2 regions of the Aquamicrobium soli genome follow, and region 2 is predicted to be linked to the other one. Evidence: riboswitches for the same ligand, from Rfam matches in the RefSeq annotation. Region 2 holds a riboswitch; the other holds the start of a gene.
The links. Region 2 has a riboswitch for cobalamin ahead of ACFOHJ_RS07020 (aromatic ring-hydroxylating oxygenase subunit alpha). Riboswitches for the same ligand answer to the same signal wherever they lie in the genome.
Positions count from the first base shown of each region.

Region 1 (15,775 bases), on a different contig from region 2:
AAAACAGGAACGGCATGGCATCGGTAACCGAGACTTGCAAGTTGGCGACCGCCGGCAGGCGGCGGCGGGGTTTCCTGCCGCCCATGCTGTCACGGCTGACGGTGCCGATGCGCCGGTTCCTCGGCCACCATATCTTCTCCAGCCTCACCCGCCGCATCCTGTTCCTGAACCTGGCCGGCCTGGCCGTGCTGGTCATCGGCATCCTCTATCTCAACACCTTCCGCGACGGCCTGATCGACGCCCGCGTCGAAAGCCTGATGACGCAGGGCGAGATCATCGCCGGCGCCATCGCCGCCTCCGCCACGGTCGAGACGGATTCGATCTCGATCGACCCGGAAAAGCTGCTGGAGTTGCAGGCCGGCGAAAGCATCGCTCCCGGTTCCGACCAGCTCGACAATCTCGACTTCCCCATCAATCCCGAGCGCGTGGCGCCGGTGCTGCGGCGGCTGATCTCGCCGACGCGCACCCGCGCGCGCATCTACGACCGCGACGCCAACCTGCTGCTGGACTCGCGCCATCTCTATTCGCGCGGCCAGATCCTGCGCTACGACCTGCCGCCGGTCGACGAGGAGACGCCGGGCCTGCTCGAGCGGATCGAAGGCATGGTCTTCAGCCTGTTCCGCAACAAGGCGCTGCCGGTCTACCACGAGCAGCCGGGCGGCAATGGCGCGGCTTTCCCCGAAGTGATGAAGGCGCTGACCGGCAGCCCCTCCACCATCGTGCGCATCAGCGAGCAGGGCGAGCAGATCGTGTCGGTCGCCGTGCCGATCCAGCGCTTCCGCGGCGTGCTCGGCGTGCTCATGCTGTCCACCGAAGGCGGCGACATCGACAAGATCGTGCGCAACGAACGCCGCGCGATCCTGCGGGTGTTCGGCATCGCCGCGCTGGTCACCGCCAGCCTGTCGCTGCTGCTCGCCTCCACCATCGCCAACCCGCTGCGCCGGCTTTCGGCGGCGGCGATCCGCGTGCGGCGCGGCGTCAAGAACCGCGAGGAAATCCCCGATTTCTCCGACCGCCAGGACGAGATCGGCAACCTGTCGGTGGCGGTGCGCGACATGACCAACGCGCTTTATGCGCGCATCGATGCGATCGAAAGCTTCGCCGCCGATGTCAGCCACGAGTTGAAGAACCCGCTCACCTCGCTGCGCAGCGCGGTCGAGACGCTGCCGCTGGCGAGGAACGACGCTTCCCGCGGGCGGCTGATGGAAATCATCCAGCACGACGTGCGCCGGCTCGATCGCCTCATCACCGACATTTCCGACGCCTCGCGCCTCGATGCGGAACTGGCGCGCGAGGACGCCGGCAAGGTGGACCTGAAGAAGTTCATCACCGACCTCGTCGCGGTGTCGAGCGAGACCACGCGCAACAAGAAGGCCGTCGAGATCGTCTTCAACGCCGCCAAGCTGCCGCAGGGGGCCCGGAGCTACGAGGTCGTCGGCCATGACCTCAGGATCGGCCAGGTCATCACCAACCTGATCGAGAACGCGCGTTCCTTCGTTCCCGACGAGCACGGCCGCATCGAGATTTCGCTCGCCCGCATCGGCAAGTTCAACATCGTCACCATCGAGGACAACGGTCCCGGCATCCGCGCCGAGCAGATCGACCGCATCTTCGAGCGGTTCTATACCGACCGTCCGTCGAGCGAGGCGTTCGGGCAGAATTCGGGACTGGGCCTGTCGATCAGCCGGCAGATCGTGGAAGCCCATGGCGGCACGCTGACGGCCGAGAACATTCCCGGCACCAAGCCCGGCGACGTCCGCGGCGCGCGCTTCGTGGTCACCCTGCCGGCCGACGCATGAGCGCGCCGAAAACCTTTCCTGCCGCCCGATGCTGAATATCCATGCCACCGCCCTTGTCGTCGGCGATCGCGGGCTCGTCATCCTCGGCCCCTCGGGATCGGGCAAGACGACGCTGGCGGCGGCGCTCGTCGCCCGTTTCTCGCAGGATGGGATTTTCTCCCGGCTGGTCGGCGACGACCAGCTTTTTGCCGAGGCAAGGGATGGCCGGCTGGTGCTTCGGGTGCCTGCCACCATCGCCGGGCTGGCCGAGGTGCCCGGCCTCGGTCCCCGCCCGGTCGGCTTCGAGCCGGCAGCCGTCATCGACATGGCCATACGCCTGGTCCCGCCGAACGAGGTGCCGCGCTTTCAGGAGGAAGCCGTCGAAACCGTGGCCGGTTACCGCCTTCCGCTGGTGGTGCTGGCCGAGCGCGATGTCGTTGCGGCGCTCGTCGCCGTGCCGGCGGTCCTGGCGGCCTTGCCCTTTCGGCGGGATTGACAGGCCGGGGAGCCGATGCTTTCCAGAGGGGGTGCCGCCGCAGGTGCTGCATTGCGGCAAAATGGTTGGCCGAGGCGAAATTTTATGCTTGTAAACGCGCCACGCCTCGACAAGATAGCGCTCCCGCCGCTCGACCGGCGAGTATAAGGCGTGCTGGTGAAGGGTTTATGACGGAAACCGCCAAATGATCGGCCTCGTGCTGGTAACGCACGGTCAACTGGCCACCGAGTTCCGCCATGCCGTGGAGCATGTCGTCGGCCCCCAGGACAATTTCGAGACCGTTGCGATCGGTGCAGACGACGATATGGAGCAGCGTCGCCGCGATATCGTCGATGCGGTGGCGCGTGTCGACACCGGCGCGGGCGTCATCGTGCTCACCGACATGTTCGGCGGCACGCCGTCGAACCTGGCCATTTCGGTGATGCAGCCGGGCCGCACCGAAATCATTGCCGGCATGAATCTGCCGATGTTGATCAAGCTTTCCAGCGTGCGCAAGGGTGACGACATGCAGCTCTCGCTTGACGAGGCGCAGGCTGCCGGGCGTAAATACATCAACGTCGCCAGCCAGCTTCTTGCCAGTAAATGAATAGCGTATCGCCCAACGAAGATCAGATTGCCCGGGAATTCAAGATCGTCAACCAACGCGGCCTGCACGCGCGCGCCTCGGCCAAATTCGTCCAGGTAGCCGGCAGCTTCGACGCGACGGTCGATGTGGAGAAGGACGGCGTCAGGGTCGGCGGCACCTCGATCATGGGCCTGATGATGCTGGCCGCGAGCCCCGGCTGCGCCATCCGCGTCATCGCCAGCGGCCCGCAGGCCGCCGACGTGGTGGCCGCCCTCGGCGAGTTGATCGCTTCGCGTTTCGGCGAGGAAGCCTGACCGGAAAAGGGTCTATCTTGTAAGGTCGAGCGGCAGCACGATCGGCTTGCCGCCGGCTTCGCCGAGAAACGTTTCGACCGAATAGACCGCGCGCAGCCGCTCCGCCGTCAGCACGTCCCGCGGCGGGCCGTCGGCGAGGATCACGCCCTTGTCGAGCAGGATCAGCCGCGAGCACCAGCGCGCCGCGAGGCTGAGGTCGTGCATCGAAGCGACGATGCCGTGGCCTTCGCCGGCCAGCGTCGAAAAGGTCTTCATCAGCACGATCTGGTGCGAGGGATCGAGCCCGGCCGCCGGTTCGTCGGCCAGGAGCAGCGGCGCGTCCTGCGCCAGCGCGCGCGCGATCAGCACCCGCGCCTTCTCGCCGCCGGAAAGCTCGGTCGCCGGGCGGTTGCGGAAGGCGTCCACCTCCATGCGCCGCATGGCGGCCTCGACGATTTCCTTGTCGGCCCTGCCGGCGGCGGCAAAGGCCGGGCGGTGCGCGTGGCGGCCGAGCGAAACGATCATTTCCACAGGCACCGGCCAGGCGATGTCGCGCTCCTGCGGCAGGTAGGCGACATGGCGGGCCTGCTCGCGCGCGCCCATCGAGGCGGCGTCGCGGCCGTCGATCGACACCGCGCCGCGATGCGGCGTGAAGCCGAGAACGGTGCGCAGCAGCGTCGACTTGCCCGCGCCGTTCGGCCCGATCAGGCCGACGAACTCTCCGGGCGCCACGGTGAAGGACAGGTCCTTCAACACCGGCTTGCCGCCGAGCGACGCACTGAGATTTTTCACGGAAAGCAGGCTCACAGCATCTGCCTCCGCGTCTTGTAGACCAGCCACAGGAAGAACGGCGCGCCAACGATCGCCGTCAGCACGCCGAGCTTGAGGTCGCGCTCTGGAGCGATGAGGCGCACCAGCGTGTCGGCGGCGAGCAGCACGCAGGCGCCGCCGAGCGCGCTCGCCGGCAACAGCCGCGACGGGCGCGCGCCGACCAGCGGCCTCAGCATATGCGGCACCACCAGCCCGACGAAGCCGATGACGCCGGCGACGGCGGTTGCAGCACCCACCGAGGCTGCGGTGCCGAACACGGCCAGGAACTGCACGCGACGCCGGTCGACGCCCATGCTGGCGGCGGCGTCGCCGCCCAGCGTCAGCGCATCGAGCGCACGCCCGAGGCTTGCCAGCATCACCCAGCCCACGAGCATGAACGGACCCGCCAGCCACACATGCGTCATGGAGCGGTCGGTCAGCGAACCGAGCATCCAGAACATGATTTCCAGCGCCGCGAACGGGTTGGGCGACAGGTTCAGCGCCAGCGCGGTCATGGCGCTGGCCAGGCTGGAGACGGCGATGCCGGCGAGGATGACGGTGAGCGCGCCGCCGCGCAGGCCGGCCATCGCCTGCACCACCAGCACCGCGGCCACCGCGCCCGCCAGCGCCGCCAGCGGCAGGCCGAGCGGAAACAGCGCCGAGAAGCCGGTGTAGATGGCGATCACCGCGCCGAGCGAGGCCGAGGCGCTGACGCCGAGCAGCGCCGGCTCGGCCAGCGGGTTGCGCAGCCAGCCTTGCAGCGCCGCCCCCGACAGGCCGAGCGTGGCGCCGATCATCAGGCCGAGGATCGCGCGCGGCAGGCGGATTTCCTGCATGATCAGCGCCATCGTGTCGGCCTTGTCGGAAAACAGCGCCCGAATGCTGTCGCCGAAGGCGACCGCCGCCGGCCCGACCGTCAGCGACAGGAAGAACAGCGCGAGCGTGAGCGCGCCGAGCAGGCCGAGCACCAGCCGGAAGCGGGCGGTGTCGCTCACGGCCTGCCGCCCTTATGGTCGCCCGATTGCCCGAACGCCGCCTGTTGCAGGATGCGCGAGGCTTCCAGCGTGAACGGCGCGCCGCAGATCGTGTATTTGTCGGGAATGGGCACGATGCGGCCGGAAAGCGCCTTGAAGGCGGGGTGCGAGAAATTCTCCTTGGCGAGCGCCGGCGCGCTGTACTGGCTGTCGCCCTCGATGATGAGATCCGGGTTGGCGGCGATGAGCAGTTCCAGCGGCATGCGCGTCATGCCCGTGAAGCCCAGCGTATCGCCCAGGTTGGTAAGGCCGGCTGCCCGCACGATGGCGTCCGCCAGCGTACCGGAGCCGGAGGTGTAGCTGTTGGCATAGTAGAAGGCGGCGTTCTTCGCTGGCGGCTTGCGTGCCGCAAGTTCCGCCAATCCGGCGTCCAGTTCCGCCACCAGTTCGGCGGCGCGCTGTTCGCGATGGAGCAGCGCGCCCATGCGGACCAGGCTTGTCCGAACGTCCTCGAAGGAGGAAGCCGGCGTGAACTGCTCGACGCGGAAGCCGAGTTCCTCGAGCAGGCCTACCGTCGCCTTGGCGGTATAGGTGCCGGCCAGCACCAGATCGGGCTGCATGAGGAAGACTTCCTCCGCCTGGCCGTGGTTGAGGGGATAGCGGGCCGCCTCGTCCACCATCATCGAGGTGCCCTTCTCGGTGGCGAGGAAGGACACCGACTTGAGCTGCCCGGGAGCGGCCATCAGCATCGCCATCTGGTCGGTGCACAGGTTGATGGAGACGACCCGCTGCGGCGCCGGCTGGGCGATGGTGGGCGCGGATGCCAGAGCGAAGACGGCCGCCGCCGCGGCGGTTGCGATTTTCCGGCATTTCGCAGCGGCGGCGTTCATGGTGCTGTTTCCCTAGAACGAGCGGGTGAAGCTGAAATCGATCGTCCGCCCCGGCGCCCGGTAACCCAGCTTGGTCTGGTACTGCTCATTGAAGGCGTTCGCCACCGAGAACTTGAACTGGGACTGCGCGTCCAGTGCGTAAAGGGCGGTGAAGTCGGCCGTAACATAGTCTGGCAGCTTGATGGTGTTGGCGGCATCGGCGTAACGCGCTCCGCCATAGATCACCGCCGCCGAAAGCTCCAGCTTCTCGGTGGGCTTGTAGGCCAGCCCTGCCGTTGCCTTGAAGCGGTCGCCATAGGGAACGTATTTTCCGTGGACGCCGGGGCTCTTGTTCAGCGGATCGCGGAGATCGATGCCGAGGGTGCCGCTCCACTGCTCGTTGAACACATGCGCCAATGTCGCCTCGAAGCCGGTGACCTCCACCTGGTCGATGTTGTCCGGCTGCCAGATGAAGCTGCCCGGCGCAATCGGCGCCCAGTTGATCTGGTCTTTCACCCGCATGTGATAGACGGCTATGTCGAGGCTGGTCTGGGCCGTGGCCTGCCACTTCAGGCCCACTTCGAAGGAGCGCGACTTTTCCGGCTTCAGGTCGGGATTACCCGGCGTGAAGGGGTCGGGATAATAAAGGTCGTTGAAGGTCGGGGCGCGGAAGCCGGTGGCGTAGGAAGCGCGCGCCACCAGCCCGTCCGTCAGTTCGTAGCTGGCGCCGATATTGAAGGTGGTGGCGCCGCCGAACTGTTCGTCGTGATCGTAGCGCAGGCCGGTATCGATGGTGAGCGCCTGATACTCGAAGGAGTACTGGCCGAAGACGGCCGCGAGGTCGCGCTTCGTCCTGGCGTAGGCGACATCCGAAACGGTGCTGCCGTCGACCGAGTCGCGATAGGCCTCCACGCCGCCGAGCACCGTATGCCTGGCGTCGTTGACCTCGAAGGTCTTCTGCGTCGAGGCAAGGATGCCGTAGCGCAGCGTGTCGAAATCGTCGCCCTCGACGCCGTGGCCGAAATTGGAGGCGTAGTCGAGCGCGCTGGTCAACTCGACCGTGGAAGACCAGTTGTCGGAGTGATCGATGCGGGCACCGAGACGGCCGGAGAAATTGTGGGTGTCGGTCTGGTCCGTCGGCTGGCTGTCATACTGGTTGCGCCCGCGCGCATACAGGCCATCGGCGTAGAGCCGCCCCCAGTCGAAGTCCTTCGACAGGGCGAAATTGGCCGAGCCCTGCACGAAGCCGTCCTTGTCGGGATCATGGCCGTATGTCCCCGGCAAGGTGAAGTCATAGCCTTGCGTTCCGATGACCTGTGCGCCGAAGGCATAGTTGACCCCCTGTTCGCTCTGGCCCTGTACGCTGCCGGAGAGGTAGCCGCCCCACGGGTGCAGGACGCCCACCGTCGCCGTGCCGCAGCTTTTGCGCCCGTCGGCGCAGACGCCGCCCTGCTTGGTGATGATATTGATGATGCCGCCGATGGCGTCGGCCCCGTATTGCGCCGAATGCCCGCCCTTGGCGATCTCGATGCGTTCGATCGAGGTGAGCGGGATGGCGGACAGGTTGACCGTCCCCAGTGTGGCGGAACCGGCGCGGACACCGTTGACCAGCACCAGCGTCTGCGCCGCGGTCGCGCCGCGCAGCGAGACGCTGGAATCGGCGCCCATGCCGCCGTTCGAGGTCACTGTGACGCCCGGATAGCTCTTGAGCAGCGAGGGCAGGTCCGGCGCCGCCGACAGCTTGATGTCTTCCTCGCTCACCACGGTCACCGACGAGGTCGAGCGCTCCAGCGAGGATTCGCGCCGCAACGGTGTGGTGATGAGAAGCCGGTCGAGCTTCGTCGCGCCTTGCTCGTCGGTCTGGGCATCCTGCGCGACGGCCGTGCCGGCGAGCGCGCCCGTCAGTGCCAATGCCAGCATGCTGGTCGTGATCGATAGTTTCTTCAATTCGGTCCCCAGGCAATCTTGGGCGCGTATCGCGCCCTGGCTCAAAACGAACCGTGATCCGACTGGTTGGGGGGAATGAGGGTTCCACCCGGTCCGCCCGGCGCACGGCAACACAAAAGTGTCACCGCCACGGACGACCGCGCTTGAACACACCCCGTGTCCAGGCTTGGGTGACCGGAAAAGGCAGGTCTCCTGACTTCCGTGTCGTCGCCGCTCTTCCGCCTTCCCGAGCGCCAGAAGCGCGCCCAGTGGCTAGTGGAAGAAGACTCAACGGTTACAGTTGCGGGGGCAGTCCCGGATTCAGCCGTCGTTCGGCGTCACCGTGTTCCCTTTTAATCCGCCTCGCGGCGGAGCCAATTCCAACGCGGACCCTAGTGGCCGCGGGCGAAAGCGTCAATCGGCAAGGGCGCGGGCCGGCGAACAATTTTTGTCCCGCTGTGGCGCAAGCGCCACCCGTGCAGGTTCCGGCCTCATGCCGGCTTGCGGGCGGCGGCGGACGGTGGAACAAGGGCGGCATGAATGCCTTTGCCGTTTCCTGCGCCGCTCCTTTCCTCGTCGCCGAGTTCGCCACGCCGCAGGCGATGGTGAGCTGGTCGCTCACCCGCCCGGGTTTTGACCAGGCGCGCAAGGTGGCGTGGCTGCATGTGCGCGACGACGACCTGCCGCTGGGGGTCGACCCCGTCGAGCTGCTGGAAACCAGGATGGCGGCGGCCGGCCATGCGGATGCCGTCCATCTGATGACGTCGCGCGATGTCGCCCGCCATCACCTGGCGGCCGCCTGCTTCGACGGCGTGACCGGCACCTGCCTGGCGACGGCCGGGCTCGGCAACGCGGCCCGGGTAGGGGCGCCGCCGTTGCCGGCAAAGCCTGTCGGCACCATCAATCTTCTCGCCCATGTCGACCGGCCGCTTTCGCAAGGCGCGCAGCTGGAGGCCCTGTCGATCGCGGCCGAGGCGCGCACCGCCGCCGTCATCGATGCCGGCTGGAAGGTCGGCGGGCAGGTGGCGACGGGCACCGGCACGGATTGCATCGTGGTCGCTGCCCCGGCCGGTGAGCCGGGCGAAGCCTTCGCCGGACTGCATACCGCCGTGGGCGCCGCCATCGGCCGCGCCGTCCATGACGCGATCAGCCAGGCCTGCGCGACGTGGATCGGCGAGCGGCAGCGGGAAGCGGCCCGTTAGCAGGCTGCCCTCAGGCGCCGCCCATGTAGATATCCATGATCTGGCGGTCGTCGCGCACGTCGCCCGGCGTTCCCTCGAAGCGCTTTTCGCCGGCGGCGAGGATGTAGATCTTGTCGGCGATCGGCATCGCCTCGCGGATGTTCTGCTCCACCATCAGGATGCCGATGCCCTGCCGGGTCAGCCCGGTGATGCGCTCCAGCGTCTCGATCACCATGGCCGGCGACAGCCCGGCCGACGGCTCGTCGAGCAGGATGAAGCGCGGCTTTGAAACCAGCGCGCGCGCCAGCGACAGCATCGCCTGCTCGCCGCCGGAAAGCGCGCCGGCCGCCGTCTTGCGCCGCCGCGCCAGCGACGGGTACTGGCCGATCAGTTCCTCGATGCGGCTCTCCACCGCGCCGCGGTCGGCAAGGGCATAGCCGCCCATGCGCAGGTTTTCCATGACGGTGAGGCGCGGGAACACGCCGCCGCCCTGCGGCATCAGCACCAGCCCCTGCCGCACCACCTCGTGTACCGGCAGGTTGGAAAGCGTCGTGCCGTCGAGGCTGGCGCTGCCGCGCCACACCGGCAGCGCGCCGGCCACGGCCTTGAGCAGCGTGGACTTGCCGCAGCCGTTCGGGCCGAAGATGCAGGTGATCTTGCCGGCCTCCGCCGTCAGCGAGACGCCGTGGACGATCTCCTGCTTGCCATAGCCGGTGGCGACGTTTTCGGCGGCGAGCGTGGTCATTGCGGCCGCCCCAGGTAGGTTTGCATGACTTCGGAGTTGCGCACGATGTCGTTGAAGGTTCCGCTGGTCACCACGCGGCCGGAATCCATGACGATGATGCGGTCGCACACGCTGCGCACCATCTCCATGTCGTGCTCGATGATGAGGAAGGTGATGCCGCGTCCGCGCAACTGCGTGATCGCCTCGAGGATGATCTTGCGGATGTTGGGGTGCACGCCCGCCGTCACCTCGTCGAGCAGCACCAGGCTGGCCTGCCGCATGACCGCGCGGCCGAATTCGAGCAGCTTCTGCTGGCCGCCGGACAGGTCGGAGGCGCGGTTGTCGGCGACATGCTCCAGCCTCAGCAGCGAAAGCGTCTCGGCCGCCCGCTCCCGCGCGCCCTGCCAGTGCGCCTGTGCCGCCGCGGCGAGAAGATTCTCCGTCACCGTCATGTTGTCGAACAGCGCCGGGATCTGGAAGGTGCGGGCAAGGCCGAGCCGCGCGACCACATGGGCGTTGCGGCCGGCGATCTCGTGGCCGTCGAAGCGGATCTGGCCGCTGTCGGGCGACACGGTGCCCGACACCAGGCTGAACAGCGTGGACTTGCCGGAGCCGTTGGGGCCGATCAGCCCGGCGATCTCGCGCCGGTTCACCTCCAGGTTGACGCCGTTGGTGGCCTTGATGCCGCCGAAATGCTTGTGAAGGTCGCGCACGACCAGGATCGGATCGCCGTTTGCCGGCGCCTGCGTCGCCGGGTTCATGGGCGCGCTCCTTCGTCGCTGCCGCCGGCGAGCTTGCCGGCCATCTTGTCGAGGGCGTTCGCCTTGCGCCGGGTAAACAGGCCGGCGATGCCGTTGGGCAGGAACAGCACCACCAGCACGATGGCGGCGCCGAGCACGGCGATATAGAAGGCGGTGTCGCCCCAGTACATCCACACCAGCCGGTTGACCACGAACAGCGCCACGCCGCCGATCGCCGGCCCCCACAGGCTGCCCAGCCCGCCGAGCAGCACCATCACCACCATCTGGTCGGTGATGTCGCCGCCGAACACGGACTTCGGATTGATGAAGGTGACCCAGTAGGCGAAGATCGCCCCGAACACCGAGGCGGTCACCGCGCTGAGCACGAAGGTCTGCAGCTTGACCAGCGCGGTGTTGATGCCCTGCGCTTCCGCTGCCGGCTCGTGGTCGCGCAGCGCCTTGACCTTGAGGCCGAAGCGCGAGCGCTCGAACAGGGCCCAGGTGATGAGATAGGTCAGGGCCGCGACCCCGAACATGGCGTAGTAGAAGAAGCGTTCGTTGAGATAGGGCGGTAGGCCGATGCCGCCGATGCCGCCGGTGAAGTCCACCGCCGAGGCGAACTGGATCAGCACCTCGGCGAAGGCCCAGGTGGCGATGGCGAAATAGGCGCCGCGCAGCCTGAGCGTCGGTGCCCCGATGATGATCGCGAACAGCGCCGTCACCAGCATGCCGGCCGGGATCGTGGCGACGAACGGCAGGCCGAACGGGTCGTTCATCAGGAAGGCGGTCACATAGGCGCCGAGGCCGAAGAAGGCCGAATGGCCGAAATTGATGTAGCCTGCGTAGCCGCCCAGCATGTTCCACGAGCAGGCGAGCCCCGCCCACATCAGCGCGCCGGTGGCGATGCGCAGCCAGTAATTGTTGACCAGGAACGGCATCAGCGCCAGCACGACCAGAATGGCCGCCATCAGCACGAGGACGGGGAGGCGCGATTTCACGGGTTGTGCCGCCATCTCACAACCCCCTGCGCAATATCCCCTTGGGGGATATGAGGAGCACCAGGAACAGCGTGCCGAAGATCGACAGCAGCGAATAGCTCGCCCCGACATAGGTGGAGACGAAAGCCTCGATGACGCCGAGCAGCAGGGCGGCCACCAGCGCGCCGCCGACCGAGCCGAGGCCGGCCAGCACCGCCACGAAGAAGGCAAACAGCGTGTAGCGCAGGCCGACTTCGGGGTTGACCGAGTAGATCGCCCCCATCAGCACGCCGGCCATGGCGGTGATGCCGGCATAGAGGCCGTAGACGTTGGCGCTGAGGCGGCGGATGTTGACCCCCATCAGCGCCGCGTTCTGGCGGTTCTCGGCCGTGGCGCGGATCGCCAGCCCGTAGCGGGTGCGGTAGAGGAAGACGAACAGCCCGCCGGCGATGGCGATGGCGAACACCGCCGCCGCGACGCGGATCATCGGCACCGTCACCGGGCCGAGCGCCAGGCTCTGGCCGCTGAGCACGGTCGGCACGTTGCGGGTGTTGAAGCCCCAGGCCGTCAGCATACCGCCGCGCAGCAGCGTGAACAGGCCGAAGGTCAGCGCCAGCGCCATCAGTTCCGGCCGCGCCGTGCGGCTGTTGCGGACATTGTAGAGCACCGGTCCGATCAGGTAGCCGAGGGCGCCGAACAGCACGAACGCCACCGGGATAGCGAGGAAGCCGTCGACGCCGAGCCCGGCCGCCATGTAGTAGCCGAGATAGCCGCCGAGCACGACCCAGCCGCCGACGGCGAAGTCGATGACGTGCAGCACGCCGAAGGTAAGCTGGAAGGCGATGGTGAAGGTGGCGATGACGCCGCCGATCAGAAGGCCGTTCAGCAAGGTCTGGAGAAAAAGATCCAAGGCGGCAACCGTTCGTCGTCAGGGAAACGGGCAGGCAATCGGTTGCGCATGGTCCGTCATTTCACGGGCATGCGCAACTACCTGAGCGTAGTAGCGGGGAGCGGAACGCATCACCGTCCGCATCCCGCCGGTTCGCTTATTTCCAGGCCGGCAACGGATAGATGTAGTCGGCCGCCGCCGCTTCCTTCGGTCCCACGGCGACGACCTTGCCGCCCTGTATCTGGACCAGTACCGGGATCGGCTGGATGTTGTCGTGGTAATGGGCGCCTTCCTTCTCGAACTTGATCGGCCCGTAGAAGGTCTGGATGTCGGTCTCGGCGATGGCGTCCTTCAGCGCCACGCGATCCTCCGGCGTCAGCGCCGGCTTCTTGCCGAGGCGCTTCAGCGCATCGCCCAGCACCAGGCCGCTCGCCGCGCAGCCGGCCGCCGTATAGTCCGGCTCGCCGCCCAGCTTCTTCGTCGCCATGTCGGCGAAGTCCTTGGCGGTGCCGAACAGATCGTCCTTGTAGGCCACGGAAGGCAGCCAGACGACGACGCCCGTCGTGCCGTCGGCATCGGGACCCAGCGCCTGGGCGAAGGCCGGGTTGGTGATGCCGTAATGCATGATCAGCGCCTTCGGCCGGTAGTTCAGCGACTTGCAGGTCTTGACCACGTTGATCAGCGGCTCCTCATGGCCGCCGACGGCGATGACGTCGGGGTTGAGCGCGGCGATCTTGGAGATGACCGGGGTGAGGTCGCCTTCCGGCGGCACCAGTTCGTAGGCGGCCAGTTCCAGCCCGGCGGCCTTGACGCCGTCGCGGAAGCCTTCGCCCGTTTCCTTCGAGAACGGCTCGTTGACGCCGATCACGGCGACCGTCTTCGCCGCCGGGTTGGACAGCTTCGCCAGCACGCCCAGCGACAGGCCGGAGGTAGTGTCCACGGCCGGGATGATGCCGAAGTTGAATTCGGGTTTGGCCTTCCAGACGTTCGGCGATTCCGCCGAGCCGGAAATCATCGGCACCTGGTATTTCTGGCAGATCGGCTGCACGGCGATGGTGGAGCCGCTGGTGTAGGGACCGAACAGCACGTCGACCTCGTTCTGCACGATCAGCCGCTCGGCGGCGTCGGCGCCCGTGGCCGGGTTCGACTGGTCGTCGCCGTAGAACATGCTGACCTTGAAGCGATCGCCGCCCACTTCGACGCCGCCCTTCTCGTTGATGGCGTCCGCCCACAGGTCGTAGCCCTGCTTGGTCAGGTTGCCGCCGAGGATGTTCTCGCCCGACAGCGAGGTGATGACACCCGCCTTGAAGGTCGCCGCCTGCGCTCGCGCCGTTCGCACGAAGGGCATTCCCAGGGTACCCGCCGCGACGGCGACGGCGCTTCCCTCAAGGAAACGGCGGCGCGAAACGCTTTTGTAGTCAGTGGACATCGATGCAAACCTCCCATTGTTTGGCTATCGGCCGTTGTTTGGCTGTCGGATTGAAATCGACTTCTTTTGATCGTCATACGATCATATGCCGATAATCCCGGCAAGAAGAATTCCGTAGCGTCATTGCGCGCCGCCGGCCTGCCCTCAGGCGGGGTCCTTCGGCCTGAGTTCGCGCCTCAGAATCTTGCCGACGGGCGACTTGGGCAGTTCGGTTCGGAACTCGATCGTGCGCGGACGCTTGTAGCCGGTCAGGTTCTCGCGGCAGTAGGCGACGAGGTCGGCTTCCGTGAGGGCGGGGTCCTTGCGCACCACGAACAGCTTCGGCACCTCGCCTGAATGCTCGTCGGGCACCCCGATGGCCGCCACTTCCAGCACGCCCGGGTGGCGCGAGACCACGTCCTCCAGTTCGTTCGGATAGACGTTGAAGCCGGAAACCAGGATCATGTCCTTCTTGCGGTCGACGATCCTGGTGTAGCCGGCCTCGTCCATGAAGCCCATGTCGCCGGAGCGGAAGAAACCGTCGGCCGTCATCACCTTCGCGGTCTCGTCCGGCCGGTTCCAGTAGCCGGCCATCACCTGCGGCCCCCTGATGCAGATCTCGCCGATGTCGCCGAGCGCCAGTTCGTTGCCGGCGTCGTCGCGGATGGACAGTTCCGTGGAAGGCAGCGGCAGCCCGATGGTGCCGGTGAAATCGGGGGAGGAGCATTTGTTGGCCGTCGCCACCGGCGAGGTCTCGGAAAGGCCGTAGCCCTCGGTGATGTGGCTGCCGGTGACGTCCTTCCAGCGCTCGGCCACCACCTTCTGCACCGCCATGCCGCCGCCGAGGCTGAGCCGCAGCGCGCTGAAGTCGAGCTTGCGGAAATCGTCGTTGTTCAGCAGCGCGTTGAACAGCGTGTTGAGGCCGGGGAAGATATGGAACGGCTGGCGCGCCAGTTCCTTGACGAAGGCGGGAATGTCGCGCGGGTTCGGGATCAGGATGTTCTGCGCCCCCTGCTGCATGCCCATCAGCGCGTTCACCGTCAGCGCGAAGACGTGGTAGAGCGGCAGCGCGCAGATATAGGTGGCGTGCGCCGGCTTGGGCTTGACCGCGTAGGCGTCCTCCACCCACAGGGCGAGCTGGGCGACGTTGGCCAGGATGTTGCGGTGAAGCAGCGTCGCGCCCTTGGAGACGCCGGTGGTGCCGCCGGTATATTGCAGGAAGGCGATGTCGTCGGGCGTGGTCTTCACCGGCTTGAAGGGCAGTGCGTCGCCGGCCTTCAGCGCCGCGTTGAAGCGGACATGGCCGGGCAGCGACCAGGCCGGCACCAGCTTCTTCACCCGCCGCACGACGAAGTTGACGACCGCTCCCTTGAGCTCGCCCAGTTGGTCGCCCATGGAGGCGACGACGATGTGCTTGATGCCGGTCCTGGCGACGACGGTTTGCAGCGTCCTGGCGAAATTCTCCAGGATGACGATTGCCTCGGCGCCGGAATCCTTCAACTGGTGCTCCAGCTCGCGCGGCGTATAGAGCGGGTTGACGTTGACGACGACGCAGCCGGCCCTGAGCAGCGCCATCATCGCGATCGGATATTGCAGCACGTTGGGCATCATCAGCGCAACGCGCGCGCCTTTCGGGATGCCGCGCGATTGCAGCCAGGCGGCCAGCGCGCCCGAGCGCCGCTCCAGCTGGGCGTAGCTGAGGTTCGTGCCCATCGAGACGAAGGCCGTCCGCCCCGCATGTTGCTTGCAGGCCTTGACCAGCAGTTCGCCGATCGAATTGGCCGGAAGCGCGCCGATCTCGGCCGCCATGTTCTTCGGGTAGCTTTTGAGCCAGGGTTTTGACGGGGGCCGCGCCGCGTCCGTTTTCGTGGCATCGGGCAGAGGAGGGGGGCTGGCGCGGTTTTCGGAAGCGGCTTCTGTCCCGCCTGTTTCCGGCGACGGTTCGGAGGCGCTCCCGCCCTTCGCCCGACCGGTCGTTTCCGTCGCTTTGGCCACGCGTTTCTCCCTCGGTTGGCTTATGTATCACCAACTATGCAGGCGCTTGCAAGGCGGAGTGACAGGGTCGAGCGGGACTGAAAAAGGCGAAAAAAAGACCACTGATATATGAGGCGCGATCGAAATTTGGAAAAGAATTCTTCGAATTAA
Region 1 is NZ_JBHRTK010000012.1:17,836-33,610, reverse strand. It holds gene ACFOHJ_RS09700 (stimulus-sensing domain-containing protein) at 15-1,799, shown strand; gene ACFOHJ_RS09695 (HPr kinase/phosphorylase) at 1,828-2,274, shown strand; gene ACFOHJ_RS09690 (PTS sugar transporter subunit IIA) at 2,459-2,860, shown strand; gene ACFOHJ_RS09685 (HPr family phosphocarrier protein) at 2,857-3,153, shown strand; gene ACFOHJ_RS09680 (ABC transporter ATP-binding protein) at 3,166-3,939, opposite strand; gene ACFOHJ_RS09675 (FecCD family ABC transporter permease) at 3,936-4,937, opposite strand; gene ACFOHJ_RS09670 (ABC transporter substrate-binding protein) at 4,934-5,806, opposite strand; gene ACFOHJ_RS09665 (TonB-dependent receptor plug domain-containing protein) at 5,819-7,705, opposite strand; cobalamin riboswitch at 7,898-8,105, opposite strand; gene ACFOHJ_RS09660 (adenosylcobinamide amidohydrolase) at 8,188-8,913, shown strand; gene ACFOHJ_RS09655 (ABC transporter ATP-binding protein) at 8,924-9,637, opposite strand; gene ACFOHJ_RS09650 (ABC transporter ATP-binding protein) at 9,634-10,377, opposite strand; gene ACFOHJ_RS09645 (branched-chain amino acid ABC transporter permease) at 10,374-11,369, opposite strand; gene ACFOHJ_RS09640 (branched-chain amino acid ABC transporter permease) at 11,371-12,243, opposite strand; gene ACFOHJ_RS09635 (ABC transporter substrate-binding protein) at 12,380-13,651, opposite strand; gene ACFOHJ_RS09630 (long-chain-fatty-acid--CoA ligase) at 13,796-15,511, opposite strand.
Region 1: it holds a riboswitch for cobalamin, as region 2 does, so the genes downstream of both, ACFOHJ_RS09665 (TonB-dependent receptor plug domain-containing protein) here and ACFOHJ_RS07020 (aromatic ring-hydroxylating oxygenase subunit alpha) in region 2, are expected to answer to the same signal.

Region 2 (15,775 bases):
GGCCGGGCCATTATCTCGACAACGGGCCGGGCTCGCCGGCACCCGCCGCCGCCTATTTCGATGCCGGCGCCATCGAGCGGCTTTCGCCGAAGCAATGGTGCGAGGCGGGCAAGCCGGACATGCTGCATCAGGCCATCGACGCGAGGAAGAAGATCCTCGCCGAGCGCTTCCCCCGCCATGTCGCCAAGGCCGTGGACGACCGGCTGCGCGCCCGCTTCGGCGATCTCATCCGGCTGCCGCGCAGCGCCATGGGGTATTCGGAGCGGTAGAGGCGACGGCCCGGCCCGGGCTCGTCGTTCAGAAGCGATAGCCGACCCGGACGCCGGTCGCTTCCGCGCCGTTGTTCACCCGGCACAGATTGGCATCCGAGAAATGGTCGGCATAGGCCTGGATCGTCAGGTTCGGCGTGATGTCGAAGCCGATGCCGGCGCCGAGATGGAACAGCACACGGCAGCCCAGCGCCTTGTAGGTGGTCGGGTCGATCAGGTTCCTGGCGGTGTTGATCGAGCCGCCGAGGCTGGCCGACAGGTAAAGCCGGTCGGTGAGGCTCATGTCCCAGTTGAGGCCGGCATAGAAGAAATGCACCGGATCGTGCGCGATGGCCGCGTCGAAGCCGATATAGGGGCGGGGCGAGCCGATGGCTTCCAGGAATTCCGGCGAGCGGAAAAGCAGCTCGCCGTTGATGACGGTGCCGCTGAAGACGTCGGTGGAAAAGAAGCCGCGGTCATAGGCCATGACGCCGAGGCGCGCTTCCATCTTGTCGGAGTAGCGGCCGAGTTCGCCGAAGCGGGCCGGCAGGATGTCGGCGGACAGGGAAGCGGCATGGGACGGGGTTGCGGCGGCAGCGATCAGCAATGAAACCAGGCTGGCAAATGCCGCGATCTTTTGGCGAATCACCGAGGTCTCCCCACTCGTATCGCTAAGCGATAGAGCGCGTATTCGCCGAGGGCAACAGAAATGACGCGGTGTCGGACTCGGGTCGCGGGGAGGGGATTCACCGGCGCCCGCCGGACCGCCTCACCCCCATTTGATTTCCCTAAAACGGTCCAGTCTGGCAAAACGGCCCGGGAGGTAAAAGACAATGGATCGTCGTAATTTCCTTTTGGGCAGCGCCGTCACCGTCGCATTCGCGGGCGGGGCTTCGGCGCTGGTGCGCATGGGCAAGCCGCAGCCGGCGCGCGCCGCCGAAGAAACCTTCGCCGTGACCAAGACGGATGCGCAGTGGCGCGCGAGCCTGTCGCAGGCCGCCTACGACGTGCTGCGCAAGGAAGGCACGGAATATCCGGGCTCGAGCCCGCTGCTCGAGGAGCACCGCAAGGGCATCTTCGCCTGCGCCGGCTGCGAGCTGCCGGTCTATTCGTCCGAGACGAAATTCGAATCCGGGACCGGCTGGCCGAGCTTCTGGCAGGCGCTGCCGAACGGCATCGCCACGCGCGAGGACACGACGCTGGGCATGGTCCGGGTCGAGTGCCATTGCAGCCGTTGCGGCGGCCATCTCGGCCATGTCTTCGACGACGGGCCGAAGCCGACCGGCAAGCGCCATTGCATCAACGGCGTGGCGCTGAGCTTCAAGCCGGCGACGGCCTGAGAGCCAGTCAGCCACCGTTGGCGGCAAGCACGATCGCCGCCCGCAACTCGTCGAACCCCTCGGCTTTCTCCGAGGAAGTGGCGAGCACGAAGGGGAAGGCGGCCGGCCGGCGCTTGATTTTCGACAGCGTCTCCTCGATCAGCCGCGGCACGCCCGCGGCCTTGATCTTGTCGGTCTTGGTCAGCACGATCTGGTAGGACACCGCGGCCTTGTCGAGCAGCGACAGCACGTCCTCGTCATTGGCCTTGATGCCATGGCGGGCATCGATCAGCACATAGACGCGCTTCAGCGTGACGCGGCCCTTGAGATAGTCGAAGACGAGCTTCGTCCACTGGTCGACCTTCTCCTTGGGCGCGGAAGCGTAGCCGTAGCCCGGCATGTCGACCAGCGCCATCGGCGGCAGGTCGGCGCCTTCGCCGGAAAAGCCGCCCGGCACGAAATAGTTCAGCTCCTGCGTGCGCCCCGGCGTGTTGGAGGTTCGCGCCAGGCCCTTCTGGCCGACGAGCGCGTTGATCAGCGAGGATTTGCCGACGTTCGAGCGTCCGGCAAAGGCGATCTCTGCCGGTCCCTCCGGCGGCAGGAACTTCATGGCCGGCACGCCGCGGATGAACACCCAGGGTCGGTTGAACAGTTCGGAGTCTATGACCGGCTTATCCACGGTATCTACCCTCGGCAAGGACTGTCCGAGGGCCGCAACCGCATCGGAGACGCCGCCGGCGCGCGGCTATTTCGCCTGCGCCGGCTTCTTGCGGAACATACCGGCGAGGTTGTCCCATAGTTCGATCTTCACACCCTGCCGCTTCATGATGATGCCCTGCTGCAGGATCGACAGGAAGTTGTTCCACGCCCAGTAGATGACCAGGCCGGCCGGGAAGCCCGCCATCATGAAGGTGAACACGATCGGCATCCAGGTGAAAATCATCGCCTGGGTGGGGTCGGGCGGCGTCGGGTTCATGCGCATCTGCAGGAACATGGTGACGCCCATGATCAGCGGCCAGACGCCGATCATCAGGAAGGCCGGCACGGCGAAGGGCAGCAGGCCGAACAGGTTGAACAGCGAGGTCGGGTCCGGCGCGGCCAGGTCCTGGATCCATCCGAAGAACGGCGCATGCCGCATCTCGATGGTGATGTAGAGCACCTTGTAGAGCGCGAAGAACACCGGCACCTGGATCAGCATCGGCCAGCAGCCGGCGACCGGGTTGATCTTCTCCGTCTTGTAGAGCTCCATCATGGCCTTCTGCTGGGCCATCTTGTCGTCCGCGTATTTCTCGCGGATCTCCGTCATCTTCGGCTGCACCTTCTTCATGTTCGCCATCGAGGCATAGGACTTGTTGGCGAGCGGGAAGAACACCGCCTTGACCAGCACCGTGGTCGCGATGATGGCGAGGCCGAAATTGCCGAAGAACTTGTAGAGCGTGTCGATCAGCCAGAACATCGGCTTGGTGATGAAATAGAACCAGCCCCAGTCGATCAAAAGGTCGAACTGGCGGATGTTGTAGGTCTTCTCGTAGGCGTTGATCGTGCCGACCTCCTTCGCGCCGGCGAAGATCCGGGTCTCCAGCGTCGCCGACTGGCTGGGCGCCACCGTGATCTGGTCGGTCAGGTAGTCGGACTGGTAGCGCGTCCTGCCGTCGCCGAAGAAGCCGAAGCGCGGCTGGAAGGGCTGCTTGGCGGAGGGCACGAGCGCGACCGCCCAGTATTTGTCGGTAATGCCGAGCCAGCCGTCGTCGGACTTGCCGGGCGTGACCTGCTTTTCTTCCTCGATCTTGGAATATTTGATTTCCTGCAGGCCTTCCTTGCCGATGACGCCGATCAGGCCCTCGTGCAGCACGTAGGTGCTGCGGTCGTCGGGCTTCTCGAAGCGGGTGACGCGGCCGTAATTGGCGAGCGATACCGGCGCGCTGCCGGTGTTGGTCACCGTGTCGTCGACGGTGAACATGTAGTTGTCGTCGACCGAGATGACGCGCTTGAAGGTCAGGCCCTTGTCGTTGGTATAGGTCAGCGTGACGGGCGTGCTCGCCGTCAGCGTGTTGTTGCCCTCGACCGTCCACTGCGTGTCGGGGCCGGGTAGCGTGCCCGCCTCGGGCGAGCCGGAGAAGCCGATTTCGGCGAAATAGCCGTCGTTCAGCGTCGAGGGATTGAGCAGGACGATCTTCGGCGAATTCTTGTCGACGGTCTCGGTGTAGTGCCTGAGGCTGAGGTCGTCGAGGCGCGCGCCGGTCAGGTTGATCGAGCCCGAAAGGCTCGGCGTGTCGATGACGACGCGCATGTTCGCCGACAGCGCCTGGTCGCGGCTGCCGCCGACGGCCGCCTGGTCGCTTGCCGGGGCGTTGGGAATGGTCGCCTGCGAGGGCGCCTGGCCGTTCTGGGCGGCGCCGGAATTCGCCGCTTCGGTTGCCGGCTTCTGGCTGGCGGGGTTCTGCTCGGCTTCGATGCGCGCGGCCTCGCGCTGCGCCTCGATGCGCGGATTCATGTAGAACACCTGCCACAGGGTCAGGATCAGCACCGACAGGATGATGGTGATGAAGAAGTTCCGGTTGTTTTGCATCGCGGTCCGTGGCCTATCGTTGTGCGCGGAGTCGGCGTGAAAGTTCGGCTTTGAGCAGGCCGAACGGAGCGGAAAGCACTTCTTCGCGCCCGACGATGACATAGTCACTGCCCTGCGCCATGTCATCGGCTGCGTGGGTGCGCACGGCTTCTTTCAACCGCCGCCTGACGCGATTGCGCACCACGGCGTTGCCGACCTTCTTGGTCACCGTATAGCCGACGCGCGCTTGCCTGTCGTCGCCCCGGTCGAGGACTTCAACGAGAAAAAGCCGCCCGCGCCGCTTCTCGCCGCGCCGGACAGCCAGGAATTCAGTGCGCTTCAGAAGCCGGCCGGGCCGTTCCCCGACTGGCTTTCCGGCAACCGGCAACGGTCTTTCCCGTTCAGGCGCTGAGCCGCTTGCGGCCACGGTTGCGGCGGGCGGCAACGACGGCGCGACCGCCCTTGGTGGCCATGCGGGCGCGGAAGCCGTGCCGGCGCTTGCGGACGAGTTTGGATGGCTGATAGGTACGCTTCATTTGTTTTAATACCGCGGAGTGCGGCCCTTCTTGAATCTGTCACTTATGTGCCAGGAGCTAGGCTGGGCATTTCACCGCGCGACCGAAACCGCGCCGGGTAAGGCTGCCCGAGCGTGAGCGGGCTTATAGAAAGAAGGTTTTTGGAAGTCAATCCGCCCGCTCGCCACCGTTCGGCCGAGGCGCGGAAAAGCAGCCTCACCCAAGGTGAAAATTGGCAGAACGGCTGCGATGGCCTAATGATGCGCAATCCATCGGACAATGGTATCGACCGCGCATGAGCGAGAATAACCCAGAGGACGAAGCACGGGTCACGTCGACGCCCGAACGGCGGGTGCCGTTGGCGCGGGGCCTGTCGGCCAAGCTTCTTTTGCTCACCGTGGTCTTCGGGCTTCTGGCCGAAATCCTGATTTTCCTGCCGACCGTCGCCAGCTACCGCGTCACCTGGCTGAAGGAGCGGCTGAGCACGGCCGCCGCCGTATCCATCGCCCTGGTGCAGGGCGATACGCAAAGCCTGTCGCAGACGGCGCAGAACGACGTCCTGATGGCCATCGGCGCCAAGGCGATCGCGGTGCGCGACGGCGGCGTCGCGCGCCTGCTGGCGGTCGCCGAAATGCCACCGCAGGTGGACGAGCATATCGACGTCGACCATCTGGGGCTGGTCGAGGAGATGACCGGCGCGCTCGATACGCTGCTCTTCGGCGGAAATCGCATGCTGCGCATCTTCGGCCCGGTGGGAGCGAGCCCGGAGGAGTTCGAGCTGATCATGCCGGACTACCAGTTGCGCGCGGCCATGCTCGGCTATTCTCGCACGGTCGCGCTTCTGTCGCTGCTGATCGCCGTGTTCACCGCGGCCCTCGTCTATGTCGCGCTCGACCGCGTCATGGTTCGGCCGATGCGCACGATGACGCGCTCTATGCTGGCCTTTTCCGAGGCTCCGGACGACCAGTCGCGCATCATCCGCCCCTCGATGCGCGCCGACGAAATCGGCATCGCCGAGCGCGAGCTGGCGCAGATGCAGGAGCGGCTGCAAAAGATGCTCGCCGAGCAGAAGCACCTCGCCGACCTCGGTCTGGCGGTATCGAAGATCAATCACGACATGCGCAACATCCTGGCCTCCGCGCAGCTGATGTCGGATCGCCTGCAACAGGTGAAGGACCCGACGGTGCAGGCCTATGCGCCGAGGCTCGTGCGCACGCTCGACCGCGCCGTTTCCTATTCGGAGGGCGTGCTTGCCTACGGCCGGACGCAGGAAGCGCCGCCGTCCAGGCGCCGGGTGCGGCTGCGCCAACTGGTCGAGGACGTGCACAGCCTGCTCGATCTTGAAAGCGGGATCGAGTTCGAGGATGCCGTCCCGCCCGGCTTCGAGGTGGACGCGGACGCCGAGCAACTGTTCCGGGTGCTGACCAACCTCACCCGCAACGCCGTGCAGGCGATGGCGGGCGATACCGAAAGCGCGGTGGTGCGGCGGCTGACCGTGGCGGCCGAGCGGCAGGGCAGCGTCGGCCGTATTCTCGTCACCGATACCGGCCCCGGCCTGCCCGCGAAGGCGCGCGAAAACCTGTTCACCGCCTTTCGCGGCGCCGCGCGCAGCGGCGGCACCGGGCTCGGGCTGGCCATCGCCCATGAACTCGTGCGCGCCCATGGCGGGGCGCTGGAACTGGTGGAAAGCCGGGGCGGGCGCACGACCTTTGCCATCTCCATCCCCGACCAGCCGGCCCGCCTCGAGCCGGCGCCGCGCGGCCTTCGACGCCCGGCTTAGGCGCGCGACCCTGAACGGACGGAAGGATCAGCCCCGGCGCGCCAGATGGCCGAGCACGTGGCTGACCAGGCGGCCGACGATGGTGGCCGACATGTCGTTGACGTCGGCGGCCGGCTGGAACTCGACGATCGAGAAGCCGGCAAGTTTGCGGCCGCGCATGGCGGCAGCGATCAGCGTGGTCATTTCGTCGAAGGCGAAGCCGCCCGGCGACAGCGCGTTTATGCCCGGGCAGATGCCGGGATCCATCGAATCGCAATCGATGTGGATGAGCAGCGATCCGTCGCGCGGCAGGGCGGCGGCGACCGCTTCGACGCCGATGCGCCGGGCCTCCGCAACGGTGACGAGACGCGAGCCCCACGCCCTTGCCGTCTCGACCTCGGCGCGGCGGGCGCTGCCGACCGCGCGGATGCCGACCTGCGTCATGGAGGCGACGGAGGCAAGTTCGGAAGCCCGCCGCATGGTGCTGGAATAGCCCAGCCTTTCGCCGGCGATGTCGTCGCGCCAGTCGATATGGGCGTCGATCTGCAGGATGTTGAGTTTCTCGCCGCCGTCCAGCCCGCGCATGAAGGGAATGGCGACGGAATCGTCGCCGCCGATCAGGATCGGCACCGCGCCCGCATCGTGGGCGGCGCGCGTCACCGCTTCGATATTTTCCCGGTTGCCGGCCGCGTCGTCCGGGCGGGTCGAAACGTCGCCGAGGTCGAAGGCCTGCAACGCGCCGTCGTTCAGCAGCGGGCCGTCGAAATCGAAATCCCAGTGGTCGATGTGGACCGAGGCCTCGGTGATCGCCCGCCGCACCGCATCCGGCCCGCTTTCGACATCCTCGCGGACGGTCGGCGTCGCATAGGCGGTGCCGTGGACGGCGCCGAAGATGGCAGCGGACCCGTTAACGGCGGCGGTTGCCGCCGGCAGGCCGAGAAAGGTGCGGGGCCTGGGAACGAGCAGGCCGGAGGGGAAAGGGCGATTGTCGGAAGCGGTGTTCATAGGTGCAGGTAAGGAGCGTGGCGCCGGCCTGTCAATGCGGCGGCGGGGCATCGAACTGGCTAATTTCGCCGCCTTGCTTTATCGATTGTCCGACAGTTCGGCTAACGCGGAGCCTTTTTCCGCGAAATTCGGTGGACCATGATTGATGAACAAGTTGCCCGCAAATTCCTGAACGACAATCCCGATATCGAGGTACTGGAGGCGTTCGTCGTCGACGTCAACGGCGTTCCCCGAGGCAAATGGATTCCGCGCGAACGCTCGATCGACGTGCTGGTCAACGGCATGGCGATGCCGCGCTCGGTCTATGCGCTGGACGTGTGGGGCCGCGACGTGAATGCGGCCGGGCTGGCCGAAGGCACGGGCGATCCGGACGGCATCTGCGTGCCGGTGCCGGGAACGCTCGCCCGCATAAGCTGGCTGAAGCGGCCCACCGCGCAGGTGATGCTTTCCATGAACGGCCCCGACCGCGGGCATTTCTTCGCCGACCCGCGCCAGGTCCTGGCCAAGGTGCTGGAGCGCTTTCGCCAGATGAAGCTGACCCCGGTCGTCGCGACCGAGCTCGAATTCTACCTGATCGACCCCGTGCGCTCGGCGCTCGATCCGGTGCGCCCGCCGAACACGCGGGAAGGGCGCTGGCATACCGGCCAGACGCAGGTTCTTTCCGTGGCCGAATTGCAGGATTTCGAGGACGTTTTCTATGAGATCGACTCGACCTGCCGCGAGCAGGGCGTTCCGGCCGACACTACGTTGCGCGAGAACGGGCCGGGGCAGTACGAGATCAACCTGAACCATGTCCCGGATGCGCTGAGGGCTGCCGACTACGCCGTGTTCCTGAAGCGCATCGTCAAGGGCGTGGCGCGCAAGAACGACCTCGATGCCACCTTCATGGCCAAGCCCTACGGTATGCAGGCGGGCAACGGCATGCATGTGCATTTCTCCATCCTGGATGAGAAGGGGCGCAACATCTTCGTCGGCGAGGACGGTCCCTCCGAACTGCTGATGCAGTCGGTCGGCGGCCTGCTGCGCTACATGGGCGAAAGTACCGCCATCTTTGCCCCGCACGCCAACTCCTACCGCCGGCTGAAGCCGTCCGAGCATGCGCCCACCTTCGCGTCCTGGGGCTTCGACAACCGCTCGGCCGCCGTGCGCGTCATCACCGCCAGCAAGCCTGCGACCCGCATCGAGCACCGCGTCGCCGGCGCCGACAGCAACCCCTATCTGGTGCTCGCGATGATCCTGCAGGCGGCCTATATGGGCATGAAGGAAAGGCTCGATCCGGGCGGGCCGATCACCGGCGACGACCACGCGCTCGACAACGAGCCGCTCCAGTCGAGCTGGGACGCCGCCGTGCAGCGCTTCGCCACCTCGGGCTTCGCCTATGGCGCGGTCGGGCCCGAATTCCGTTCCCTCTATACGGCCTGCAAATACCAGGAGCTGGACGAGTTCTCGCTGCGCGTCACCGACGTCGAATACGACGCCTATATCAGGACCGTGTAGATGGCAGCCCATGTCTCAGCCGTGCCGAATCCCGGCCATATCGGTTCCTGGTATGCGGCCTCGGCCAACGACCGCCATGTGCGCCCAGCGCTCGAAGGGTCGCTGACCGCCGATGTCTGCATCATCGGCGCCGGCTTCACCGGCATCTCGGCGGCGCTTGAGCTTTCGGAGCGCGGCTATCGCGTCGCGGTGCTGGAAGCCGAGCGGGTCGGCTTCGGCGCTTCCGGCCGCAATGGCGGCCAGATCGTCAACGGCTACAGCCGCGACCTTGCCACCATCGAGCGCCGCTATGGCCGCGACAAGGCCGACGCGCTGGCCGCGATGGCGGGCGAGGGCGGCGACATCATCCGCGCTCGCATCGAAAAATACGGCATCGACTGCGACCTGCGCCATGGCGGCTTCTTCGCCGCCTTCACGCAGAAGCAGATGCAATATTTCGAAGGCTTCAAGCGCGACTACGAGGCGCACGGCCATGCGGGGCTGGAGATGGTGGCGCGCGCCGATGTCGGCCGCTATGTGCGCAGCGACCGCTATGTCGGCGGCATGATCGACCAGCGCGGCGGCCATATCCATCCGCTCAACCTCGTGCTCGGCGAAGCCGCGGCCGCGGAGAGCCTCGGCGCGAAGATCTTCGAGGACTCGCGGGCGGTGCGCATCGACATGGCGGGAAAGCCGACCGTCCATACCGACAAGGGCAGCGTGACGGCGACCTATCTGCTGGTTTGCGGCAACGCCTATCTGGGCACGCTGCTGCCGGTCGTCACCGACCGCATGATGCCGGTGTCGAGCCAGGTGATGGCGACGGAACCGCTGGACCCTGCCCTGATCGAGAGCCTGCTTCCGGCCGACTATTGCGTCGAGGACGCCAATTACGTGCTCGACTACTATCGCCGTACCAGCGACAACCGGCTGCTTTACGGCGGCGGCATCGGCTATGGCGGGCAGGACCCGGCAGACCTGACCGCTGTCATCCGCCCCAACATGATCCGTACCTTTCCCGAACTGGCGAACGTGAAGATCGATTTCGCCTGGAGCGGCAATTTCGCGCTGACCCTGACGCGCATCCCGCATGTCGGGCGGCTGTCGCCGCATGTCTATTTCTCGCACGGCGATTCCGGCCATGGCGTCACCACCACGCATCTTTTGGGCAAATTGCTCGGAGAGGCGGTGGCCGGCCATGCCGAGCGGTTCGACGTGTGGGCGTCGCTGCCGAGCCTGCCGTTTCCCGGCGGCAAGACCTTCCGGGTTCCGCTCACCGTGCTGGGCGCGTGGTGGTACGGCCTGCGCGACCGTCTCGGACTCTAAATTCCGCGCTGTCGCCTTTGTGCGGGGCGGTGTCGCTTTCGCGGACTCGCTTGCGGGCCGCCGCTGTTTAGATGGGGACGCTTCAGGTGCCCGTTCGTGATGAGCTGACGGGATAATTGGGAAGCCGGTTTGATGCCGGCGCTGCCCCCGCAACGGTGGCGGAGCGATAGTCTCGACGAAAACCACTGGGCTATGTGCCCGGGAAGGTGTCGCGACAGTCCTAAAAGGACAGCTCCGAAGCCCGGAAACCAGCCTTGAGCATCGTAAACTCGACTGATCGCGGTGGGCGATCAAGAGGCGAATCCTTGCGTCGTCGGCGTTCTGCCGGGCTGCAATCGTTCACCCCTTCAAGCACCACCAAGTTCAGTCCTTGCAATGCTGAGGACAGGACATGGAAACGAAACTCGACATGCTGGGCCGGCTGCAGCGTCGCCGCCCGGGCTTCTCGCTGGAACAACCCTTCTACACCGACCCGGACTACTTCAAGGTCGATATGGATCTGATCTGGTATCGCGACTGGCTGTTCGTCGGCCATGATTGCGAGATCGCCAGGCCCGGCAGCTATTTCACCGTACAGATCGGCATCTATTCCGTGGTCGTCGTGCGCGGGCAGGACGGCGTCATCCGCGCGCTCCACAACACCTGCCGCCATCGCGGCAGCCGCGTCTGCACGGCGCACAAGGGCACGGCCGCCAAGCTGGTCTGTCCCTATCACCAGTGGACCTACAACCTCGACGGCAGCCTCGCCTTCGCGCGCCAGATGGGCGAGGATTTCTGCAAGGACGATTTCGGCATGAAGCCGGTCGCCTGCGAAAGCGTCGCCGGCTACGTCTTCGTCTGCCTGGCCGACGAGCCGGCCGACTTCGCGCCGTTCCGCACGCTGATGGAGCCCTATTTCGCACCGCACGACCTCGCCAACGCCAAGGTCGCCCACGAGACGACGATCATCGAGAAGGGCAATTGGAAGCTGGTGTGGGAGAACAACCGCGAGTGCTACCACTGCGCGGCCAACCATCCCGAACTGTGCAAGACCTTTCCCGAGGCCCCGACCGTCACCGGCGTGCCGAGCGTCGACAGCGACCCTGAGATGCTGGAGCACTGGGCGCATTGCGAGGCGAACGGCCTGCCCAGCAAATTCCGCATCGACGAGGCGGGCCAGTTCCGCGCCACCCGCGCCCCGCTGCTGCGCGACGCGGTGAGCTACACCATGTCCGGCAAGTCTGCGGTGAAGCGCAACCTGTGCGATGGCGTGAGCGCCGACCGCATCGGCACGCTCATGCTCTATCACTATCCGACGACGTGGAACCACGTGCTGATCGATCATGCGACCACCTTTCGCGTGATCCCGATCAGCGCGACCGAGACGGCGGTGACCACCAAGTGGCTGGTGCACAAGGACGCCGTCGAGGGCGTCGACTACACTGTCGACGAACTTATCCACGTCTGGGCCATGACCAACGACGAGGACAGACGGATCGTTGAAGAGAACGCCTTCGGCATCCAGTCGCCGGCCTACGAGCCGGGGCCGTATTCGCCGGTGCACGAGGGCGGCGTCATCCAGTTCGTCGACTGGTATGCCGATTTCATGGTGCCGCGGCTCGCCGAGGGCGGCAAGCCCGCCCTGAAGAACGTCGCGTAGGGAGGCCATCATGAACGCGACCATCAACCTCTACAAGCATCTCGACGAGATGCTGCCGTGGAACGACCGCCTCCAGGTGCTGGAGGTGGTTGGCGTCATAGACGAGGCGCCGGACGTGAAGACCTTCACGTTCCGCTCCGATAACCAGACCTGGTTCCGCTACAAGCCGGGCCAGTTCGTGACCCTGGAACTGCCGACGGCCGACGGGCCGCTGATGCGCACCTATACGCTGTCGTCGTCGCCGTCGCGCCCGTTCTCGATCGCCGTCACCGTCAAGGCGCAGGCGGGCAGCGTCGGCACGCGCTGGATGTTCGAGAACCTGAAGCCCGGCGGCCACGTCAAGGCGTTCGGCCCGGCGGGCGAGTTTTCGCTGCACGACCACCCGTCGGCGAAATATCTGTTCGTCTCCGCCGGTTCCGGCATCACGCCGATGATGTCGATGCTGCGCTGGCTGAACGACTTCTCGCCGCAGACAGACATTTCCTTCGTCAACTGCGCGCGCCGGCCGGAAGAAATCATCTTCCGCAAGGAACTGGAACTGCTCGGCATGCGCATGCCGGGTCTCTCGCTCGGTTTCATGATCGAGGAGCGGTCGAGCCGCGAAAGCTGGTTCGGCCATATGGGCCGGATCGATGCGGTGCGCCTGCCGATGCTGTCGCCGGATTTCCGCGAGCGCGAAGTGTTCTGCTGCGGGCCGGAACCGTTCATGCGCGCGGTGCGCCAGATGCTGGAAAGCGCCGGTTTCGACATGGAGCACTACCACGAGGAAAGTTTTGGCCGCCCGGCGGTGATGCCGGTGGAGGCTCCGTTCGCCGATGTCCCCGCCAGTGCGCCCGCCGAGCAAGCGGTGGCGATCCGTTTCGCTACCTCCGGCGTCGAGGCCGAGTGCCTTCCCGGTCAGACGGTGTTGCAGGCGGCGCGCGCTGCCGGCGTGCGTATTTCGGCCGCCTGCGAGTTCGGCCTGTGCGGCACCTGCAAGGTCATGAAGAGCGCCGGCGAGGTCGAGATGAGCCACAATGGCGGCATCCTCGAGAGCGAGATCGCCGAAGGCTACATTCTCTGCTGCTGCTCCAGACCGCTGACCCCCATCGAGATCGAGGCATGAGCATGGACGACAATGACGACGTTCTGGAAGTCCGCCGGCCGCTCAGCCGCGAGGCGCTGGCCCGCCTGTCGCCGCTGCCGCCGCCCGAGGAGGTGTTCTTCGACTGGCTGATGTCGGTGCCGCACGGTGCCTGCCTGGAGGAGGCGGCCCGCCGCGAGATCGCGCGCATCGATCGGCGCGGTCTCAGCCATCCCGGCGTGCGCCGCTTGCGGGTTCTGCTGGTTTCCGTCGCCGGCACGGCGGGCTGGCACAGGCCCGTCGGCAATATTTAGAAAAGTCGGCGTTTTCCGTTGATCGATCCGCGCCGCCGGGTAGGGTAGCGCCGGATCGACTCTCTTGGAAAACGGCGGGACGTGGCATGCGCGGCACAGATTATGTTTTCGAGCCGGGCCTGCCGGCCGGCATCCCGGTTGCCGGAACGCGGAAACTGTTTCCGGTGCATCGGGTCTACTGCGTCGGGCGCAATTACGCCGCCCACGCGGTGGAAATGGGCCACGACCCGGACAAGGAGCCGCCCTTCTTCTTCCAGAAGAACCCCGACAATCTGGTGGCCGACGGCCGCTTCCCCTATCCACCAGCCTCCAGCGACGTGCACCACGAGATCGAGATGCTGGTGGCGCTGAAAAGCGGGGGCAGGGACATCCCCGCCGAAAAGGCGCTCGACTGCGTCTATGGCTACGGGGTCGCGCTCGACATGACGCGCCGCGACCTGCAGGCCAAGGCCAAGGAACAGGGACGCCCGTGGGAGGTAGCCAAGGCGTTCGAGGCCTCCGCGCCCTGCTCGCCGTTGGTTGCGGCGACCGCAATCGGCCATCCGGCGGCCGGCGCGATTTGGCTCGACGTCAACGGAAAGCGCCGGCAGTCGGGCGACCTCAACCAGATGATCTGGAAGGTGCCGGAGATGATTTCCTACCTGTCTGGCCTGTTCACCCTGATGCCGGGCGACGTGATCCTTTCCGGAACGCCCGCCGGCGTCGGCGCGGTGGAGCGGGGCGACCGGCTCAGGGGCCATATCGACGGGATCGGCGACATCGAGGTGGACGTGGTCTGAAGTCGCGCATGAGGGAGCCGTGAGGATGGCCGATACGCAGGCAGCGCATTCGGCAGTAAGGCGGCGGGGCCTTGCCGCCATGTCTCCCGCTTATTTCGGGCTGGTCATGGCCACCGGCATCGTCTCCCTGGCCGCTTTCCTGATGGAGCATCGCGGCATTGCCCTTGGCCTGTTTTACCTCAACGTCGCGCAATATGCGGTCCTGTGCGCGCTCTACGCGCTGCGGGCCTGCCGCCATCCGCGGCGGTTCTTCGGCGATATGGTCGCGCACCCGACCGGGCCGGGCTACTTCACCGCGGTGGCGGGCACCGGCGTCCTCGCCAGCCAGTTCATCGTCATCCGCGAAAACCTTGCCGTCGGCGAAGCCTTGTGGGCGGTGACGGCGCTTTTGTGGGTTGGGCTGACCTACACGATCTTCACCGCCCTTACCGTCCGGCGTGAGAAGCCCACCCTCGACAAGGGCATCAACGGCGGCTGGCTGCTGGCGGTCGTGGCCACGCAGGCGCTGTCGGTGTCGAGCGCTCTCCTGGCCACGCGCATCGGCCAGCCGCACCGGCTCGAGTTCAATTTCATCGCCCTGTCGACATGGCTGTGGGGCGGCATGCTCTATATCTGGCTGATGGCGATGATCTTCTATCGCTACACCTTCTTCCGCCTGGCGCCGGGCGACCTGGAGCCGCCTTACTGGATCAACATGGGCGCCATGGCCATTTCCACCTTGGCCGGATCGTTGCTCATCCTGAACGCGCCGCAGGCACCCTACCTGACCTCGCTGCTGCCCTTTCTCAAGGGATTCACCATCCTGTACTGGGCGACGGGGACGTGGTGGATCCCGATGCTGCTCCTGCTCGGCGTCTGGCGCTACGGCTACCAGCGCTTTCCTTTCCGCTACGACCCGCTCTACTGGGGCGCGGTGTTCCCGCTCGGCATGTATGCCGCCTGCACCTGGCAGATGAGCCGCGCCATGGATTTGGGATTCCTCGCTCCCCTGCCGCAGGCTTTCCTCTATATCGCGATGGCGGCGTGGCTGGTCACCTTCCTCGGCATGCTGCACGCGCTGGTGCAGCGCGCGGACCGCGCGTAGGCCCTGCTCGGCGCGCGGCGGCTGCATGAACAAAGTTTCGGCAATTACGGGCCGAATCTCACGGTAAACGCCTCCCTTTCATGCTTTTTGATCGGCCTTCGGCCACGCACTGTACCCCTTGCAGGGGCAGGCTTTGCGGCGCCCGGCGAGGTGCCCGGGCGGTCGCGAACGCTCGCCAGCCGGTTGGAACGGCGTCCCATCGGCCTAAGTCTTGGGAGGAAAGGCAATAGTGCGGCGACGGTATGAATACAGCCCGGAGTGGCCGCTTTGGCCATATCGATGCGTTGAAGGGGGCAGGGATCCTGCTCGTCGTTTTCGGCCATCTGATCGAAAAACCTTCCGCGCAGTCGGTCCTGCTCCAGACGCTCTACATCGACATCTACAGCTTTCACATGCCGCTGTTCGTTTTCCTGTCCGGCATCTTCGCGCGGGCTACGCTGAACAGCGGCGACTACCGCAAGATCGTGTGGACGCTGTTCTTTCCGCTTGTCGCCTTCCAGGTGCTCTATCTCGGCGCCGCACGGCTCACCGACTGGTACAGCTACTCGCCGTTTACGCCCTATTGGCTGCTCTGGTTCATCGCCAGCCTGATCGGCTGGCGCCTGCTGCTGCCCCTGTTCGCCTCGCCCGCCGGGCTGGCCGTGGCGGTGCTGGGGGCCGTCTTCGTCGGCTATGACGGCGCAGTCGGCTATGCGCTGAG
Region 2 is NZ_JBHRTK010000009.1:40,170-55,944, reverse strand. It holds gene ACFOHJ_RS07080 (trimethylamine methyltransferase family protein) at 1-269, shown strand, start outside; gene ACFOHJ_RS07075 (acyloxyacyl hydrolase) at 298-897, opposite strand; gene msrB (peptide-methionine (R)-S-oxide reductase MsrB) at 1,082-1,588, shown strand; gene yihA (ribosome biogenesis GTP-binding protein YihA/YsxC) at 1,596-2,246, opposite strand; gene yidC (membrane protein insertase YidC) at 2,313-4,136, opposite strand; gene rnpA (ribonuclease P protein component) at 4,150-4,440, opposite strand; gene ACFOHJ_RS07050 (hypothetical protein) at 4,363-4,527, shown strand; gene rpmH (50S ribosomal protein L34) at 4,517-4,651, opposite strand; gene ACFOHJ_RS07040 (ATP-binding protein) at 4,926-6,410, shown strand; gene ACFOHJ_RS07035 (arginase family protein) at 6,438-7,394, opposite strand; gene ACFOHJ_RS07030 (glutamine synthetase family protein) at 7,533-8,891, shown strand; gene ACFOHJ_RS07025 (NAD(P)/FAD-dependent oxidoreductase) at 8,892-10,196, shown strand; cobalamin riboswitch at 10,264-10,467, shown strand; gene ACFOHJ_RS07020 (aromatic ring-hydroxylating oxygenase subunit alpha) at 10,588-11,835, shown strand; gene ACFOHJ_RS07015 (2Fe-2S iron-sulfur cluster-binding protein) at 11,846-12,940, shown strand; gene ACFOHJ_RS07010 (hypothetical protein) at 12,937-13,212, shown strand; gene ACFOHJ_RS07005 (fumarylacetoacetate hydrolase family protein) at 13,299-13,991, shown strand; gene ACFOHJ_RS07000 (tellurite resistance/C4-dicarboxylate transporter family protein) at 14,017-15,075, shown strand; gene ACFOHJ_RS06995 (acyltransferase family protein) at 15,318-15,775, shown strand, end outside.